3 regions of the Enterococcus sp. AMC1086 genome follow, and region 2 is predicted to be linked to each of the others. Evidence: predicted binding sites of a transcription regulator. Region 2 holds the regulator's gene; each other region holds the start of a gene.
The links. The regulator NrdR, encoded in region 2, represses ribonucleotide reductase genes. The targets are predictions, from matches to a motif close to ACACNATATATNGTGT.
Positions count from the first base shown of each region.

Region 1: a site for NrdR is predicted at 2,752-2,767, ahead of nrdH (glutaredoxin-like protein NrdH). Genes of this name have one in related genera too.
Region 3: a site for NrdR is predicted at 4,948-4,963, ahead of nrdD (anaerobic ribonucleoside-triphosphate reductase). Genes of this name have one in related genera too.

Region 1 covers NZ_CM177100.1:766,880-773,902, reverse strand. The annotation lists gene feoB (ferrous iron transport protein B) at 1-1,877, opposite strand, end outside; gene AC4BC4_RS03660 (FeoA family protein) at 1,881-2,348, opposite strand; gene nrdH (glutaredoxin-like protein NrdH) at 2,835-3,059, shown strand; gene nrdI (class Ib ribonucleoside-diphosphate reductase assembly flavoprotein NrdI) at 3,060-3,437, shown strand; gene nrdE (class 1b ribonucleoside-diphosphate reductase subunit alpha) at 3,418-5,577, shown strand; gene nrdF (class 1b ribonucleoside-diphosphate reductase subunit beta) at 5,668-6,630, shown strand; gene AC4BC4_RS03635 (DUF92 domain-containing protein) at 6,804-7,023, shown strand, end outside.
Region 2 covers NZ_CM177100.1:1,367,918-1,374,940, forward strand. The annotation lists gene coaE (dephospho-CoA kinase) at 1-590, shown strand, start outside; gene nrdR (transcriptional regulator NrdR) at 1,274-1,759, shown strand; gene AC4BC4_RS06355 (replication initiation and membrane attachment family protein) at 1,772-3,178, shown strand; gene dnaI (primosomal protein DnaI) at 3,178-4,107, shown strand; gene AC4BC4_RS06365 (hypothetical protein) at 4,355-4,825, shown strand; M-box (ykoK) riboswitch at 4,969-5,139, shown strand; gene AC4BC4_RS06370 (MgtC/SapB family protein) at 5,347-5,994, shown strand; gene AC4BC4_RS06375 (GNAT family N-acetyltransferase) at 6,024-6,524, shown strand; gene mgtA (magnesium-translocating P-type ATPase) at 6,757-7,023, shown strand, end outside.
Region 3 covers NZ_CM177100.1:904,798-911,820, reverse strand. The annotation lists gene dltA (D-alanine--poly(phosphoribitol) ligase subunit DltA) at 1-1,449, opposite strand, end outside; gene AC4BC4_RS04325 (teichoic acid D-Ala incorporation-associated protein DltX) at 1,464-1,613, opposite strand; gene AC4BC4_RS04320 (ABC transporter permease) at 1,877-3,961, opposite strand; gene AC4BC4_RS04315 (ABC transporter ATP-binding protein) at 3,951-4,718, opposite strand; gene nrdD (anaerobic ribonucleoside-triphosphate reductase) at 5,025-7,023, shown strand, end outside.

The sequences.
Region 1 (7,023 bases), 600 kb from region 2:
AAATTAAAGACCAAAAATGAATACGCTGCGACCGGTGTAAACGCACCTTGTAATGCAGACCAAACCTCTACACCATCTTCAGAGACTTCGCCTAAATGACCAAACAAAATCCCAAATGTACCAATCACATTTTCCTTTGCCACTAAACCTGTAATCGTAGCAACCGCGCCTTGCCAAGTTCCCCAGCCAAGTGGTGCAAACAACGGTGCAATTACCTTGCCTAAGTTTGCCAAAATACTTTGGTCTTCGGCAGCTTCTTGTAGTGTGAATGTATACGTTGACGTAAACCAAATAATGATACTCATCACAAAAATAATTGTTCCTGCTTTTTTTACAAACGATTTACTACGATCGTATGCATGACGGAGAACGCCACGTAATTGTGGCATATGATACGCTGGTAATTCCATAATAAAGGGTGCTGGATCTCCTGAAAATGAACGTGTCTTTTTCAATGCGATTCCAGATAATACAATAGCTGCGATCCCGATAAAATAAGCAGATGGTGATACCCAGCTACTTTTCGGAAAAAAAGCGCCAGCAATTAATGCAATAATTGGTAATTTTGCTGAACACGGCATAAACGTAGTAACCATGATCGTCATTTTACGATCCTTTTCATTTTCGATCGTACGACTTGCCATGACCCCAGGTACACCACAGCCTGTTGCAATCAGCATAGGGATAAAGGATTTACCCGACAAGCCAAATTTTCTAAACAAACGATCCATGACAAAAGCGATTCTCGACATATAACCACAATCTTCTAAGAAGCCTAGACACAAGAACAAAACTGCTAATTGAGGCAAGAAACCTAATACAGCTCCAACCCCTGCGATGATCCCATCTAAAATCAAACTTTGCATCCATGGTGCGACATGCCAGCTAGCTAACAAACCTCCCACAGTATTTGGCACAATGTTTCCAAATAATTCATCATTGATCCAGTCGGTTCCCATTGTTCCTACCGTTTGAATCGCTAAATAATAAACAAACCACATGATTGCTGCAAATATCGGTAAAGCCAACCAACGATTAGTCACGATTCGATCGATCTTATCGCTTGTGTTAAATGTGATTTCATTTCTTTCAATCGCACAAAAAGCTGTTAGACGAGTGATAAATTCGTATCGTTCATTAATAATGATTGCTTCACTATCATCACCAAAAATTTGTTCTGCAATCCTAATTATTTCTTCTATTTCTTTTTGCTGCAATGTGCTCAATTCTAATTCTGCCTGGATCCTAGTATCTCTTTCAAATAATTTGATACTATACCAACGTGCTTGTTTTTCTAATACACTATTCCCTAAAACGTCTATGATTTCGTTTAATGCTGCTTCTAAACGATTATTATACGTTGGATAATTCAATTCTGAAGGAAAAACGTCAGTTGCTTTTATTGCTTTTTTTACTAAGTCATTCAATCCACGATTTTTTAAGGCACTGACACCTAATACATCTACTCCTAATCCGTAGGAGAGCTTCTCAATATTAATTTTTCTTTCGGTTTTATCTAAAATATCCATCATATTCAAACCAATAACAACGGGGATTCCCGTCTCCATCAATTGAGTTGTTAAATATAGGTTTCGTTCTAAGTTTGTGGCATCGACAATATTGACAATAACATCTGGACTACCACTGAGCAAATAATCTCTGGCAACCACTTCTTCCGGCGTGTAAGGGGAAAGAGAATAAATACCTGGTAAATCTTGAATCGTTACTTGCTTGTTTCTTTTCAGCTTTCCCTCTTTTCGTTCAACCGTCACACCTGGCCAATTTCCTACATATTGATTTGCACCTGTCAATGCATTAAATGCTGTTGTTTTCCCACTATTCGGATTTCCTGTCAGTGCGATATGCTGTTCTTTCATTGCTTACCCCTCCTTTTGTACCAAGACTAATTCGGCTTCATTTTTTCTTAGCGTCAGTTCATATCCTCGAAGATTGATTTCGATCGGGTCTCCTAAAGGCGCCATTTTTCGTACAAGGATATCTACACCCTTTGTCAGTCCCATATCCATTAACCTTCTTTTAACAGCACCTTGCCCATGAATACCTACTACTTGCGCTTTTTCTCCTACTTTTAATTGATCTAGAGATAACCAGTTTTCTTCATTGATACTTTTTTCTACTATTATAATCTGTTTTAGCACAGATAAATTGATCGCAATACGGCTATTGTGCAATAAAAAAATGCCATTTTCACCGGAATAATTCACCAGCACAACTTTTCCACCTGGCAAAAGTCCAAGATTACTTAAGTGTTTCTTCGCAAAACCTTCTGCCTGAATCTTTTCAATTATATAAACCTTATTCAATTTTGCCTGTGCCAACGTCAGCATTGCGTTATCCTCCTTAATTTAAAAACTGAACGAGCTTACTTATCACGACCTAGGTAAAGTACAAAAGAGGAGACTTAAGCATTGTGAAAAAGTTTCATCTATTATTCTATTGATATTGAGAATCGTTCTCATTAAGTATACTTGTTTGTGATGTTTAAATCAATCTTCTTTCTACTTCATGATAAGAAAATATTTTCAATCAAAAAAGAGCTTGATTCATTAGTGTGTCCTATTTCTACTACCCCCTACATCTTGTGTTCAATCGATTAGAATTTTCAAGATAAAATTTAATAAATTTCTTTTTTTACGGCTAAAACAATCATAACAGTCGTTTAAATATTGAGACTACGCGTTTTCATATTTCTTTCAAAAACACAAAACTTGGTATTGAATCAAAATGCAACCACAATATATAGTGCCTAAGTGTTGACTTTTTTTCTAAGAGATTTATACTAGTAAAGTAAACTAATTTAGGGGGAATTAAAAATGAACGTAAAAATCTTTTCTAAAAATAATTGTATCCAATGTAAGATGGCAAAACGCTTTTTGAGCGAGAATAATATAGCATTTGAAGAAGTAAACATCGATATCCAACCAGATGCAATCGACTGGTTAAAAGAACAAGGTTTCCAAAGTGTTCCGGTTATCACTTCTGATGCTGCTACAGTTGTAGGATTTCGTCCTGATCAATTAAAACAATTGGCTAGCTAAATGAAAATTGTCTATTTTACAGTTACCGGACAAACCAGACGCTTCATTAAAAAATTGGATTTAGCAGCTTATGAAATTGAGCCTGCAAATCCTTTTTTTGAGATAAATGAGCCTTTTGTTTTAGTCGTTCCTACTTATGACAAAGAAATCACTGAAGTAGTGAACGATTTTCTTGATTTTAAAAGTAATCGAGTAAACTTGCAAGGTGTTGCTGGAGGCGGCAACTTAAATTTTGCAGAATTATTTGTTTATACAGCCAAAGACATAGCACGTGATTACAACGTTCCAATGCTTTTTGCCTTTGAATTTAGCGGAACAAACGAAGACGTGGAATCCTTTAAGAAAGTAGTGAATGAACTTGAGTCTAAAAGAAATTAAAGATGTTAGCTATTTTAAGCTGAATAATGAGATCAATCGTCCTGTTGACGGACAAATTCCTTTACATAAGGATAAAGAAGCGCTGGAAGCTTTCTTTAAAGAAAATGTTCTTCCTAATACAAGAACCTTCAATAGTATAGAAGAAAAAATCAAATACTTGATCGACAATGATTATTTAGAAACTGCATTTATTGAAAAATACTCTATGGCTTTTATTGAACAATTATATACATTTCTTGATGAGCAACAGTTTGAATTCAAATCATTCATGGCAGCTTACAAGTTTTATTCACAATATGCACTTAAAAACAATGAAGGAACTGAATACTTAGAAAGCTATGAAGATCGTGTCGCTTTTAATGCATTATATTTTGCTGACGGTAACGAAGAATTGGCTTTAACTTTAGCAGATGAAATGATCCATCAACGTTATCAACCTGCAACACCGTCTTTCTTAAACGCTGGACGTAAACGTCGTGGTGAGCTTGTTTCTTGTTTCTTGATCCAAGTGACAGATGATATGAACAGCATCGGCCGTTCAATCAACTCAGCATTGCAATTATCACGTATTGGTGGCGGAGTGGGGATCACATTAGCAAACTTACGTGAAGCAGGAGCTCCAATCAAAGGCTACGAAGGAGCTGCCAGCGGCGTGGTTCCTGTTATGAAATTGTTCGAAGATAGCTTTAGCTATTCTAATCAATTAGGTCAGCGTCAAGGAGCTGGGGTAGTTTATCTAAACGTTTTCCATCCAGATATCGAAATGTTCCTTTCAACGAAAAAAGAAAATGCGGATGAAAAAGTTCGTGTAAAAACTTTATCTTTAGGCGTTGTAGTTCCTGATAAATTTTATGAGTTAGCTCGCAACAATGAAGATATGTATTTATTCAGCCCATATAGTGTAGAACGTGAATATGGCGTTCCTTTCTCTTATGTTGATATTACAAAAGAATATGATAATCTAGTGGCTAATCCTAAAATTCGTAAACGTAAAATCAAAGCGCGTGACCTAGAAAATGAAATTTCTAAGTTACAACAAGAATCTGGCTACCCATACATTATCAATATCGATACAGCTAATAGAAGCAATCCAGCTTATGGCAAAATCATCATGAGTAACTTATGTTCTGAAATTTTACAAGTCCAAACACCCTCTGTTTTAAATGGTAAACAAGAATATGAAACACTTGGTACAGATATCAGCTGTAACTTAGGCTCAACGAACATCGTCAATTTGATGGACAGTCCTGACTTTGGTAAGTCTGTTCGTGCTATGACACGTGCCTTAACATTTGTTACTGATGCTTCTGATATCGATGTGGTTCCTTCTATTCAAAACGGAAATAGATTAAGTCACACAATCGGACTTGGTGCGATGGGTCTGCATACATTCTTTGCTAAAAACCATATGGAGTATGGTTCAAAAGAATCACTTGATTTCACCAACGTTTACTTTACTTTATTAAATTACTGGACTTTAGTCGAAAGTAATAATATAGCAAAACAATACAACGAAACATTCCATAATTTTGAAAAGTCCGATTATGCTAATGGTTCCTATTTCGATAAGTATATTGAAGGAGATTTCACTCCACAATCAGATAAAGTCAAAGACATTTTTAAAGATATTTTTGTTCCAACTGCTTCCGATTGGGCAAATTTACGTGATGCAGTGAAAAAAGACGGCTTATATCACCAAAATCGTTTAGCTGTCGCACCTAATGGTTCTATTTCATATATCAATGATACGAGTGCTAGTATCCATCCCATCACTCGCATGATCGAAGAGCGTCAAGAAAAGAAAATCGGTAAAATTTATTACCCTGCTCCTCATTTAGCAAATGATACGATTCCATATTACACGTCTGCTTATGACATGGATATGCGTAAAGTGATCGATGTTTATGCAACGGCACAACAACACGTAGATCAAGGAATGAGTTTAACATTGTTTATGCGTTCTGAAATGCCGGAAGGTTTATACGAATGGAAAGATTCTCCAAAGCAAACAACTCGTGATTTAAATATTTTACGCCATTATGCTTTCCATAAAGGTGTTAAATCGATTTATTATGTACGAACATTTACGGATGATGCTGAAGAGATCGGTAGTAACCAATGCGAAAGCTGTGTGATCTAAAAAAAGCGAAACAACAAACAAGGCGCCCTCTGGTCGCCTTGTTCTATGACTTATTGTATTTTAACGTACAGGTAATGAGGAGGAAAATACATGGCAACATATTATGAAGCGATCAACTGGAACGCCATCGAAGACGTGATCGATAAATCAACTTGGGAGAAATTGACAGAACAATTTTGGTTAGATACTCGTATCCCTTTATCAAATGATCTAGATGACTGGAGAACTCTTTCAGAGCTAGAAAAAACAACTGTAGGCTACGTTTTTGGCGGTTTGACACTGCTAGACACTGTTCAGTCTGAAAGTGGTATGGAGCAACTAAGAAATGATGTTCGTACTCCCCATGAAGAAGCTGTCTTAAATAATATCCAATTTATGGAATCCGTTCATGCTAAAAGTTATTCATCGATCTTTAGTACATTAAACACTAAAAAAGAAATCGATGATATCTTCGAATGGACAAATACTAACATTTATCTACAAAATAAAGCGGAAAAAATCAATGAAATATATAAAAATGGTACGCCTTTAGAAAAAAAAGTTGCCAGTGTCTATTTAGAAACATTCTTATTCTATTCTGGTTTTTATACGCCTCTTTATTATTTAGGGAATAACAAATTAGCAAACGTTGCTGAAATTATCAAATTGATCATTCGTGATGAGTCTGTTCATGGCACTTATATCGGGTACAAATTCCAATTAGGGTTTAATGAATTGACTGAAGCAGAACAAAATGATATGAAAGATTGGATGTATAATCTTCTTTATGAACTTTATGAAAATGAAGAACGTTACACAGAAGAATTATACGACGATTTAGGTTGGACCGAAGAAGTGAAGACCTTCTTACGTTATAATGCTAATAAAGCATTGATGAACCTGGGAATGGACCCATTGTTTGCTGACACAGCGAATGATGTCAATCCAATTGTTATGAATGGGATTTCTACTGGTACAAGTAATCATGATTTCTTCTCACAAGTTGGTAATGGTTACTTGTTAGGAACTGTTGAAGCCATGAAAGATGATGATTATTTGATTGGTATGGAGTAACTCTTTTTCTAAAAAACAAAATAAGTCTAAGATAAAACTGCTTGAGTTTTTATCTTAGACTTATTTTTTACTTAGATAGTTAGAATTTTTCTCTCTAATGATAATAACTATTCCATGATATACTTATTCTAATATCACGATTTTACTAAAGTAACTATTTTACGAGGTGCATCATGACTATTTTATTCTATAAATTACTTCTGGGAATCATCGTAGGAAGTCTAATTGGTCTCTTTTCCTATATCGCTCATTTCCTTACAAAATCTGGCGCGTTTACCGTAATCTTTATCGCTACAATTGTCTGCGGCTTTGGAATATGGCCGACTTGGGGATTACTTATTCTCTTTTTTGCAAGCTCAGGATGTATACATTTGACAAAAAAAGCTATAAAAA
Region 2 (7,023 bases):
TGGTATTAGGTCTAACCGGTGGCATTGCTACAGGAAAAAGTACAGTTGTTTCTGTGTTTAAACGTCTGGGATTCCCTGTTGTCGATGCTGATGTAATTGCTAGAGAAATTGTTGAAATAGGAATGCCGGCATTAGGGGAAGTAGTTTCTCTTTTTGGTTCGGAAATACTAAATTCAGATGGTTCATTAGACCGAAAAAAATTAGGTGAAATCATTTTTTCTGATGAGGAAAAAAGAAAAAAATTGAATAGCACACTCTCTCCTTTTTTGAAAGAGAGGATTTTAGCTGAGATTGCTGATAAAAAAAGTAAAGCACCATTAGTTATAGTTGATATTCCTTTATTGTATGAAGGAGGCTATGAGAAATTTGTCGATAAGGTAGCAGTCGTCTACATTCCAAAAACAATGCAATTGACTCGTTTGATGAAACGAGATAACTTAACAGAAAGAGAAGCCCAACAACGAATAACGAGCCAGTTGCCTATCGAGAAGAAAAGACAAAAGGCAGATATCTTATTCGATAATCAAAACAGTATCGAAGAAACAGAGAAATTAGTGGGAAAATGGGTATTAGAAAATAAATTTAAGTAAAATATCAGAATTTTAGTCTTTATATTTTTTACAATAATCTAACGCTAATAAAGTCATTAATGTGAAACTACGTATAAAACATTGTTTTTTCGTGGTTTCTTTTTTTACACATCAATAAGTGGACAAAATCAATCTATATACAAAAATTAAAATAACTGAAAATTCGTTAGAATAAATTGTCCGTCCTATCAGTGATAATAAAGTCAGGTCAGTTATTTGAAAAATTCAAGTTCAAAGTCTTTCAGAACATTTTTGGACGAAATTTCAAGATATTATTTATTCTGATTCATCTCAAATTGTTTGAGCATCTTAATCTCAAACAGGGAATGCGATTGTTTGTTCTAGCAACATAAACTTGGGATAGAAGTTGAAGTCTCTTTTGTCCTGGTAGGTTATTTATTCTATTTTGTTATTAGGGATCCGCTTTTATTCCTTAGTAACAATTCTTAAAAACAGGTTGGACGACGCGTTAAAAAGCGATGATACGATGGACTGAGATATAAGCGTGTCTCATGTCTTCTTTTATTTTTATTAGGCTATTTTCCCAAATGAAATGATAATAAAATTCTTTATGAAGTCATTGCAGATGGATGGTTTCTCACTCATTTCATGTTATAATACAGATAGTTAAATAAAAATCAAACTAAATTGTAGATAGTATAAGATAAAATGAGGTGAAAACTATGCGTTGTCCAAGATGTCATCATAATAATTCCCGTGTAATCGATAGTCGTCAAGCGGATGATGGTCGCGCCATTCGTCGTCGTAGAGAATGTGAGAACTGCAATTACCGTTTTACAACATTCGAACGCATTGAAGCAGCACCATTATTAGTCATCAAGAAAAATGGTGATAGGGAAGAATTTAATAGAGAAAAAATTTTACGCGGACTGATCCGTTCGGCTGAAAAACGTCCGGTTGCTATGGAACAAATGGAGCAAATAGTCGATAATGTCGAAAACCGTGTGCGTAGTTTAGGTGAAAATGAAATTTCGACAACTTTGGTCGGAGAGTATGTAATGGAAGATTTAGTTAATTTGGATGAAATCGCCTATATTCGATTTGCCAGTGTCTACCGTCAATTTAAAGATATGAGTGTGTTCTTGAAAGAACTACAAGGAATCGTAGACAAAGCCAAATCTTCAAATTCAGATACAACGAAAGAATAAGGAGGTCTTTCCTTGAAAGACAATTGGAAAGAAGTCCATCCTAAAAGTATTTTTCAAGTAGCACTATCTTATCCTTTATCTAATCAAGAACAAGAGATATTGACGCTTTTATATCAGCCAATGATTGGTGCAGAAGCTTTTAGTTTATACTTGACCCTTTTATCAGAAGTAGAAGAGATCGGGGTAAGTGAGTCTCTTTTTCATGCTGAATTAATCACGATGATGGATATGAGTATCAAGCAAATTCAAGCCGCTAGAAAGAAATTAGAAGGTATTGGGTTATTAGGGACCTTTAGCAAAGACGATCCTGAACTAGGAACACAGTATTTATACCGATTGAATCATCCTGAAACAGCTGAACGTTTTTTTAAAGATGAAGTATTGTCATTGACATTAATGAACAGTGTAGGACAAAGAAAGTTAGAAAAATTGTTTGAACGATTTAAACCCAAATTTGTCAATTTGACTGGTTTTGAAGAGATTTCAGCCAGCTTTAAAGAGGTTTATTTATTTAAAGAGGAACAAATCATTTCACAAAGTAAGCAGTTAAACCGAATGGAACAAGCATTCAAAGAGCCTAGACCTGCTCAAAAGCCAAGTGCCATCAATGATAGTTTCGATTGGTCCTATTTTATCCAAGGAATAGAAAAACTCGGAATCAAATTACCAGATAATCAAGTAGGCTTTAAGGAAGAAGTATTTATTTTCCATAATTTATTTGGTATAACAGAATTGGATATGATCGATTTCTGTTCTAAATCATTTGATTATTACACAAGTAAGATCGATGTAAAGGATTTTGAACGGGCTGTGTATAGAACATTTGATCCTGATAAAAAACAAAAACCAAGTGAGTTTCAAAAAAATGATTCAGTGGATTTATCCGCAGAGGATCAGCAGACGTATCGCTACAATTCGTTAAAAATGATTGGTTTTTCAACCCAAGATATTCAGATGATCATGGATAGTGAGAAAAATTTTCCTTTGAATTACTTAGAAGCATTAAAAAATGAGCGTGGTGGCTATACAACGCCGCAAGAACGTTCGTTGGTCAAATATTTAGTAAGTAAATCTGGTCTGCCAAACAGTGTGATCAATGTTTTGATCAACTACGTTTATAATATACAAAAACAACCTACACTAAAGGCCGATTACGTGAATCGAATTGCTAATGAATGGGCACAAAGTGGTATTTTTTCGCCAGAGAAAGCCATCGAACATGTCCGGGAACTAGCTAAAAAGGGTAAAGAGCAAAAACAAACGAGACAACGATACGGACAAAATAATCGACCAATCCGTCAAGAAACGTTACCGGATTGGGTGGATAATCCAGTAGAAGAGCAGAAATTATCTAAAGAAGAGCAAGCGCGATTAGACAAAGAAATTCAAGATTTCTTGAGTAAAGGAGGCGGAAATTAATGGAAGACGTAGGAAAAGAAATGTCAAAAATCATCCAAAGCAGAGATATGAGTGAACGTTACAACGAATTGGTAGAAGTGGTCTTGAAGGATACGGATGTTCAACAGTTTATTGAAGAACATCGTGAGCGATTAACAGATGAAGATATTCAAAAGAGCTACTCAAAGCTTTACGAATTTGTACAAGAAAAACGCAAATACCAACTGAATGATCCAACAATGATTGCGCCTGGATATGAGCCTCAACTAACCTTGAATTTTCATTACATTGATGTCACCTATGTACCGACAGAAGCGCTTATCGCTAAACAAAAAGAAGATGAAATTCGTAAACGAGTTCGTGCTATGGATATGCCAAAAGATGTACGAGAAGCCAGCTTAAATAGATTTGATACAGCATCTCAAGGTCGAGCACAGGCGATGGCAGAGACGATGAAATTTTTAAATGAATACACGTCGAATCCAAAAGAATTTCACAAAGGACTTTATCTTCAAGGAACCTTTGGAGTTGGAAAATCGTTCCTATTAGGTGCGATTGCTAATAGCTTAGCTGAACGTGGTTTTATTACAACAATCGTTCATTTTCCAACATTTACAGTTGAAATGAAACAAGCAATTGGGAAAGATATGGTTGGTCCAAAACTTGATGCTGTCAAGAAATCACCCGTTTTGATGATCGATGATCTTGGTGCAGAATCGATGACTTCATGGATTCGCGATGATGTGTTAAGTGTTATTTTACAATATCGAATGCAAGAGCAATTAGTGACCTTCTTTTCATCAAATCTTGATTTAAAAGACCTAGAAAAACATTTATCCGTGACTCAACGAGGTGAGCAAGAACCTTTAAAAGCGCGTCGAATCATGGAACGTATTCGATATTTAGCACAAGAAATTACAATGTCTGGAAACGATCGAAGAAATGGATAGAGGAATATTACTGATTATCCTCTCTCCAGGTTTTTAGTGAGGTTGGAACAGAAGTGTTTAACTCTTATTTCCGAAGTTTTTACTTCTGTTCCCACCGTTTATTCAGATTTTTTAAGGCTAGGACCTAACTCGTAGAGCTATGTCCTAGCCTTTCATTTTTTTTATTTTTATTAAGTATACATGATGAGGATGGACGATTGTAGATTCTATCGCTTATAATAAAGTATCAATTTTTGGAGGACGTAACATGAAAAAAATCGCAATAGCAGTTTTAACTGTATTTACGCTGATTTCTTTAGGAGCTTGCGCACAAAATAAAAAAGATTTGTCAAAAGGAAGTGAAGAAACAGCAATGAGCAGCCAAAAAGATCAAGTGATTGATGAAACGCTGAATACTAAAGACAAAGACGAAACGCAATCAATATTTACCGCAGTTTTAGTTGAAGATGCTACGAAAAATGAAACGGTGGACAAATCGATTCGATTCGTTTTAAAAGACGTCGAAGTGGTTGAAGACCCAGAAAAAATAATTAATATGATGAAAAATGATGGCGTTATTTTAAATGTACCAAAGGAACAATTGGCTGATGGCCTCACAGAAAGTGAGTTTAAAGCTGGGGATACTATTCAATTTACTTTAGCTGGCTTACCTGCGATGACGATGTCGATTCCACCTCAAGTCGCTGGAAATTCAGTCGTGAATGTCGAAAAAAAATAATAAATTTAAAAAATAATCAATGTTGATAAATAGTGCAGCTGCACGTTTGTAACATTGGTTATTTTATTTTTGTTAGAAAAATGAATAAAATGCTATTGACATTTGTTTTAAAACGGTGGTATAGTTTCATCTGTAAGTTAATTAAATAGATTTGTTAGGTGAGGCTCCTATACAAACACAGGCTACTGCCCAAAAACATCGAGAGATGCCAATGGGTAGAACAGGGATTGTCGATTACAAGGCTTTTCATAAGGTAGCTAAAAGCTCTGCTTTTTACGTTGTATAGTGCCAAAACTCAACGACTAGATCATACAGGCTTTTTTTTGTGCGCTTATTTATGACCTTCCGCTGAGTTTTTGGCGGAAGGTTTTTTGCTTTAAATCACTACGACTGTTGGAAAAGCAGAGTAGAGGATGAACGGTACTTGCTAAAAAGTAATATGTCCGCGAAAAACCAATCACCGATAAACAAATCTAGGGAAGGAGCAAACCAATGAATTTTTAATCAATATTATCGCTAGTATATTTGCTGGAATGATCATTGGCGTAGAAAGACAGTGGCGAAAAAAACTAGCTGGAATGAGAACAATGACGTTAGTAACGTTTGGCTCAAGTCAATTCGTTTCATTATCCGGTTTAATTCAAGATGACAGCAGTCCGACGCGAATTGCGGCTCAAGTCGTAAGTGGTATAGGTTTTCTTGCTGGGGGTGTGATTTTACGAGAAGGATTTAGTGTGACTGGGATCAATACTGCAGCAACTTTATGGTGTTCCGCAGCAGTCGGAAGTTTGATTGGCGCAGGATTTGTGATCGAAGGGGTGATCTGTTCTATTGTTTTAATGTTAGTCAATATTTTATTAAGAAACCTATCGTTCAAAATGGATGACTTAACTGTTCAAAGACAAGAAGAACAAGCCGATTCGATTCATTACCTATCAGTGATTACTAGTAATACAAGTGAAGTAATGCTTAGAACAGAAATTATTCAGTTATTGGATAACTATTGCCTAACCTTTACAAAATTTTCTTGTACTGATTTGGCTGGTAAAAAAGTAAGGCTATTTTTAGAAATCGAAGCTGCAAGAAATGGGACGCTCGCAGTGAATACAATTATTTCCGAATTATCCCAACTATCAGAAGTCATAGAAATTAATCAAATGAGCAATTAAAAGAACGGAGGAATTATCATGGTAAAACAGTGACTGTCAAAATTATCGATTGGAACAGTGAAGAATATTGGAAAGGAATTTTATTAAGAAATAAGTTCCTCAAAACGAGCGCGGGGAAAGAATGGATCAAAGAATTACCTGTAAATGAAGAGCAGGATATCCATATGGCTGCATTGATTGATGGAAAAGTTGTAGGAACCTTACTTCTTTTTAAAAGCAGCAAGGCAATAGCGCAAATTAAACAAGTGGCGATAGATGATCAGTATCAAGGATTTGGTATCGGAAAACAATTACTTGAATTTGCAGAAAAAATCGCGGATCTTATGAATTTTCAATCAGTATTTTTAACCGGCCGTAAACAAGCTTGGGGATTTTATACTCATTTAGGGTATCAAAGCATTGGCTATGCATATTCGGAGGGACAAGTGGTCTTAAAAAGATTTGAGAAAATAATTTATACCCAAAATGACCGACGAAAGGTTGAAATCATCAAAAATATAATGCTAAAGGAGATGGAAACAAATGGATGACAGTAGTCAGATGTTCAAGGACTTATGCAAAAAGAAATCTGTTGAAGAAAATATGTTTATTATTGTCTATTTGTTTCTAAGGCAAACAAGCAAGATTCTCCTGTAACAGATTCTCTTTTTCCATCAGTCCGATTCCTAAAATAGATAAAAATCATGAAATTTCAGATGACGAATTCTCGTATCAAACACTTGAAATTTCTTCGATAAGCGTTTTGGAAAGAAGGAGAATTATATGGATAAAAAAGTAGTATTAAATAGAAAAAATAACCAATCATATGAGTATTTTGCACGAAACTCGGTAGAAAATATATTGACATTTTTTAAATCTTCAAAAGTAGGATTGACGAATCAGCAAGCAATATTATCAAGAGAGACATTTGGCGAAAATACCATCACTTACGGTAAAAAAACACCGTTATTCGTTGAAATAATAAAAGCTTATTTTACACCATTTACGATTGTTTTGATTGCTTTAGCTATTATCTCGTTTGTAACAGAT
Region 3 (7,023 bases), 460 kb from region 2:
TTCTACATAAATGAATTTTTGTGGAACCATATAATCCATCACTGAGCTGCTTAGTTCCTCTTTGATTGCCTTTGTTAATTTGAATTCTTTGTCAAAATCATGAGGATGTGCGACCACAAAAGCGACAAGCTGTTGCACTTTATGATGTTGATATTTGGGAACAACTGCAGCTTGTTTTACATAGGAAACCTCTGCTAGATGATGATCGATATCTTCAAGTTCGATACGATAACCGTGAAGTTTGACCTGAAAATCGATCCGTCCGTCATAAATCAATAAACTATTTTTTAGTTTTCCAGCATCTCCAGTGCGGTAAGCTGGTTGGCCTTTATAGTTAAAAAAAGCCGCTTCCGTTTTTTCTGGATTATTTAGATAGCCTTTAGATACACTAGGACCTGCAATCACAATTTCGCCAACTTCTTCAGCTAAAACTTCCTGTTCTTCATTCATGATATAAACTTGCGTATCACTTTTTACATAACCAATTGGAACTCGACTGTATTTCTCCAAAAGTTCTGGTGTGATCTCCACACCAGAAATAGCTACTGTCGCTTCTGTCGGCCCATACGTATTAAAAATACGCGCTTTAGGAAAACGTTCCACTAATTTCTGTGCTGTCATTTTAGGTAACTCTTCTCCGCAAAACAGAAAAATCTTCAAGCTTTCAACATTTTCCCCATCAAAAGTTGGTTCCATCAAACAAATATCCATAAATGATGGCGTCGAAACCCAAACTTCTATATCTAATGTTGGCAGTACTGTAAATAATTTCTTGAAGTCATTGATGACTTCTTTGCGCATTGGTGTTAAAGAGCCGCCCGAAGTCAAAGCTGGATAGACATCCATCACGGATAAATCAAATGAATAGGGTGCCTGGGATAAAAAACGCATGCCTTGCGTAATACCAAAATCGGTCAATTCCCAATTAACAAAGCTCAAAAGATTTTTATGACTAATTTGGACGCCTTTCGGTACACCGGTTGTACCAGAAGTAAAGATAATATAATAGGTTTCTGATTCAACAACTGGTTTAAGCGGTACATCCAAGATCCAAGACTTTGCACAAATATCATGGATTTTTTCTAATGAAACAATCTCAGCTTCCGTATCCAAGTCAGGCCATTCCTTTACAGAAAAAATCACAGCCGGATTTGCTACCTCTAAAATCATGTCAACTCTTTCTTTTGGTGTATGTGCCTCAATTGGGATATAAGCATGTCCTGCTTTGGATGCGCCTAAAAAGCACGTCAGCATTTCAAATTCCAATTCTCCATAAACGACTACTGGACGATCGCGTTCTATGTTTTTCTGCAAGTATGCAGCTATTGCATCGGAGTCTTTTTTTAACTCTCCATAAGTATACGTTTGATTGGTTTCAATATAAACGGGACGGTTTGTTTCCTTCATCCCCCAACGATCGATTGCATCAATAATATTTAAAATCGTCATGAAGTGTCCCCTTTCTAAAACTCATTATAAATAAATGAGCCGCCATCAATATTTTTGTAATGGTATAAATAAATCAACATTAAAAGTATTCCAAAATAAAAAACGGTTTTTCCAATGAATTTGCCCCAATAGTTTATATTAGGTTTATCAAAAAATTGTTTCATTTTATTTTATGCCTCCAAAATTACATTCATTCATTTTTTTGTACTGTTATTGTAATCAAAACCCAAGAGAAAAGATACGGAATTTGCTAACAAAAGTTTCTTTTCCGCTAACAGTTTTGTCACTTGCATATAAAAAGAAGGTGGGACAAAAAATAGAATCATTGTTCCACCCCTTTAATAGTACAAACAATAGAATAAAGAAATCTTTTCATTCCACATTCAGGTAAATTTCACATACGAATGATTTAAAAAAATTTTAACTATTAATTGTCTTTTCCATGTATGATTCGTGAATAAATCGCTGACGTTAAAAAGTAATATGCTAAATAAATCAAAATCAACATTCCACAAGAAAGATAAGCTAACCAATAACCCGAACTTGAAATAAATTTACTGAAAACATAAATCGCAAACGTTGCATGTAACACCCCGATGATCATTGGTGGAAAGAAGACAATACTATTTTGCTGATAAACAAGTTTGGTGATTTGCTTTTTAGGAATTCCGATTTTCTTTAATAAATCATAACTTTCCTTTTCTCGCTCAGCCTCAGAAAATTGCTGCAGCATCAAGATGCTCCCCGTGATGATCAAGGCTAGGATGCCTAAAAACATTGCGACATAAATAAATAAGCCCATCACTCTTCTCTCATATCTTAATTCAACGAAACGACTAATATAGTTTAATTGTGAATATTCTTGCTCATTTTCTTCTGAATACCCTTGTGTATACTTTTTTTCAGGTTCTCGACTGGTTTTAGATGTGTAACCTTTCAACTGATTATTGACCCATTGATACTTATAATATATCGGTGCGCTCCAATTTGGTTTTACCGCTTCAGACAATTTATTGGCTAATGCCTCTTCATCTTTTGCTTGAATATTAAACGCTCTAAGCGTGTATGTGATGCCAGAATTTATCTCATCGAATTGTTCATCGGATACAACGACAGTTGGAAAACTGTATCTTAATAAAACTTGACCCAAATAATCTGGACGTACAGCAGAAACATGAAGTTTTATTCCTTCTGATAAATTTAATGTAGAATCGTAACGAATATAACCGCCCAGAATATTTTGAATACTATCTATGATGACAATATCCTGTTTATTTTTCAGCTTGATATTTTTCAAATAGGGATTTATTTTTTGAAACGCTTGATAATTTGAAAGTGATAATAAATTTACAGGACCTAATGTGTCTCCTTTTTCATCCTGTCCAATTTTAAGACGAAATTGGCTACCCGTCAACTTATAATTTAATTTTACTATAGAATCAATTTTTGTATCCGGTTCCTTTTCGATTATTTGTTCTATTGCTTTAAAATTATCCTCTGCAACAATAAAATCTGTCGGTGCTGTTGTATTCACTGAATTCATACCGAGTGTATACATAGACGCCGACCCACCAATCATACCTAATGCTATAGCAATAAAAATAGTTACTGCCGACAACATGTTCCCACTTCTTTTAATGTGGAGTTTTGTATTTCCTAAAGCTAACATATTTAGATTTCTATAATAATTAACTTTATTCTTTCCAAAAAGAAATGCAAACAAGTACATCGTATAGTTAAAAAATAGATACGTTCCTATCATACAGATAAACATAATCACCAATGGTGCAACAAAAAAGCCAGTCAATCCTAATGATGTGTGCGTCAAAATTGTTACAAATTGAATCACATTATAGGATAAGAAATATCCTGTAATAATAAGGATCAACCCAACAATCCCAAGACCCCCCTTCAATAGAGGAAATTTATTGGGTTTGACAGTATTTTTTTCACTTGGTTTCATCAAATTAGTTAGTCGATAACGATAAATTAACCAACTACTTCGAAGAGAGACCACTAACAACATAAAAACAAAGACTAGACTAGTCTGAATCATAGATGGAATCGATACAAAAAATAGACTCTCTACTTGCAAGAACATCGCTTTTGCAAGTATCATCGAAAATAATTTAGAGAAAATAATACCTAGAAAAATACCGGTAATCAAAGATACTGCACCTAGTATTAGAGTCTCCACAAAAAATAAAAAAGAGATTTTATCTTTTCGCATTCCAATTAAATGATATAACCCGATCTCCTTAGCACGTTTTAATAAGAAGAAATGATTCGCAGATAGCATAAAACCTAAAATCATGATCACAATAAGAATACCGCCTAAATTCATGGCGCCATCAATATGAATCTCTTGCCCAACCCGATTTGCCAGTGTTCTATTGTAGGTAATCGCACTAAAAGAATAGTAAACAACTACCGCAAAAGTCATACTAACAAAGTAAACAAAATAATTAAGAAATTGGCCTTTGAAATTTTTCCAAGACAAATTAAAAATCATTGGCACGACCACCTCCGCCAATCGTGGCTTGCATATCGATCACACGATTAAAGAATTCTTTTCTTGAGCCTTGGCGAACAACTTCTGAAAATATCACACCATCTTTAATAAATAAAATCCGATTGCAATAACTTGCTGTATAAGGATCATGTGTGACCATCATGATGGTCGCATCATCTTGTAAGTTCATATTTGTCATATATTGCAATAACTCAGCAGCTGATTTAGAATCCAAAGATCCTGTTGGTTCATCTGCAAAAATTATTTTGGGTTTAGTGATCAATGCACGAGCAGCTGCTACTCGTTGCTTTTGTCCAACAGAAATAGTATTTGGAAAAGTGTTTAGTAATTGGTCGATACCTAAAACACTTGCAACATGAGCTAAACGCTTTTCCATTTCATCTAAGGGCATTCGATCGACTGTCAAAGGGAGTAAAATATTATCTTTAACAGTCAAAGTATCCATTAAATTGAAATTTTGAAAGATAAACCCTAATTTTTTACGACGAAAATCACTGATTTGATTATCGCGCATTTTCAAGATATCTTGCCCGTCAATTTGAACAGTCCCGATCGTAGGCAACGTAATCGTTGAGATAGTACTCAGTAATGTTGATTTCCCCGCACCACTTGGTCCCATAATCCCCACAAATTCACCTTGATCAACGGAAAAGGAAATATTATTCAATACCTGAACTTTATTATTTCGATAGCCATATGATTTACTTAAATGATTCACTTCTAGAATTTTTTTCATCTTTTTTCGCTCCAGTTTATTCATTATTCTTATTCTATCAATATTTGGCGTAACTGAACATCGTTTCCTCTTACAATTAAGTAAGAATCATTTTTTTATTTATTTTTTAATTTCTAAGCAAGAATGTTGTGACAATTCCTACAAACCTTTTGGCGAGTTGTTTTCACTATTTTTTCATTTCTAATAAACACTATATGTAGTTGTAGCAGCATGATTAAAATTAAGTTTCACACTATATATAGTTGAAAGATTTATTGAATTGTTTTATGATAAGGAAGGAATAAATCTATGAGGAGATGGGTAAAAATGATGGAGATTAAGCAAGCTAATAATGAAGTGAGTTCTACTGATTCAGCCCTGCACACGATAAAAATCGTAAAAAGAGATGGGCGATTGGTCGATTTTGATGATCAGAAAATTTATGATGCTTTGATCAAAGCTGAACAAAATATTCGCGGTTCTTTAGACCCGCTTGCCCATGAGCGTATTCAAGAAATTGTCGAAAGAATCGATCAAGAAATTACCGATCGTTTCGCTGAAGATGTAAAAATATATGAAATCCAAAACATTGTCGAACATATTTTACTAGCAAGAAATGAATATGAGTTGGCTGAAGAATACATCAATTACCGTACTCGCCGTGATTTTGAGCGTAGTAAAGCAACTGATATCAACTTTACGATCAGTAAGTTAATCAACAAGGATCAGTCTGTCGTGAATGAAAATGCTAATAAAGATAGTGATGTTTTTAATACACAACGGGATTTAACTGCTGGAATCGTTGGTAAATCGATTGGACTTAAAATGCTGCCTCCTCATGTTGCCAATGCTCATCAAAAAGGTGATATACATTATCACGATTTAGATTATCATCCCTATACACCAATGACAAACTGCTGTTTGATTGATTTTAAAGGGATGTTGAATAATGGTTTTAAAATCGGAAATGCCGAAGTTGAAGCACCAAAGTCGATCCAAACAGCGACTGCTCAAATTTCACAAATCATCGCAAACGTAGCATCTAGCCAGTACGGTGGTTGTTCGGCAGATCGTGTAGATGAATTATTGGCACCGTTTGCTGAATTAAATTATCAAAAACATTTAGCTGATGCAAAAGAATGGATCGAAGGCTCTGATCGTCAGGAAGCTTACGCAAAAAGTAAAACAAAAAAAGATATTTACGATGCGATGCAAAGTTTAGAATATGAGATCAATACATTATTTACTTCCAATGGTCAGACACCGTTCACTTCTTTAGGATTTGGTTTAGGTCTGAGCTGGTTTGAACGTGAAATTCAACGAGCTATTTTACAAATCCGGATCAATGGTTTAGGCAGTGAACACAGAACGGCTATTTTTCCTAAATTGATTTTCACATTAAAACGAGGCGTAAATTTAAATGAGACAGATCCAAATTATGATGTAAAACAATTAGCATTAGAATGCGCAACGAAACGTATGTATCCTGATATTTTAAATTATGATAAATTAGTTGATTTAACAGGCAGCTTTAAAGTACCGATGGGATGCCGTTCATTTCTACAAGGTTGGAAAAATGAACAGGGAGAAGAAATAAATGTGGGCCGTATGAATTTAGGTGTTGTTACCTTGAACCTGCCTAGAATCGCAATGGAAGCTCATGGTGATGTGGATAAATTCTGGACACTTTTAAGCGAGCGTCTTGAAATAATGAAAGATGCCTTGGTCTATCGTGTTGATCGCTGTAAGGAAGCAACTCCTGCAAATGCGCCCATTCTTTATATGTATGGTGCTTTTGGTAAACGTTTATCTAGAAAAGAATCAGTGAATGAATTATTTAAAAATAAACGAGCGACTGTTTCTCTGGGGTATATTGGCTTATATGAAGTCGCGTCCGCTTTTTACGGCGGTGATTGGGAAACCGTTCCTGAAGCGAAGGAATTTACGCTTGATATTTTAAAGAATTTAAAAAGTCATGCTGATGAATGGGGGAATGAATATGGTTATCACTTTAGCGTGTATTCAACGCCTAGTGAAAGTTTAACTGACCGTTTTTGTCATTTAGATACTGAAAAATTCGGAGTAGTAGAAAATATCACGGACAAAGAATATTATACAAATAGTTTCCACTATGATGTTCGTAAAAATCCAACTCCATTTGAAAAGTTAGATTTTGAGAAGGACTATCCGCAATATTGCTCTGGTGGTTTTATCCATTATTGTGAATATCCTGTTTTACAACAAAATCCCAAAGCACTAGAATCTGTTTGGGATTATGCGTATGATCGTGTTGGCTATCTAGGTACGAATACACCTATCGATCACT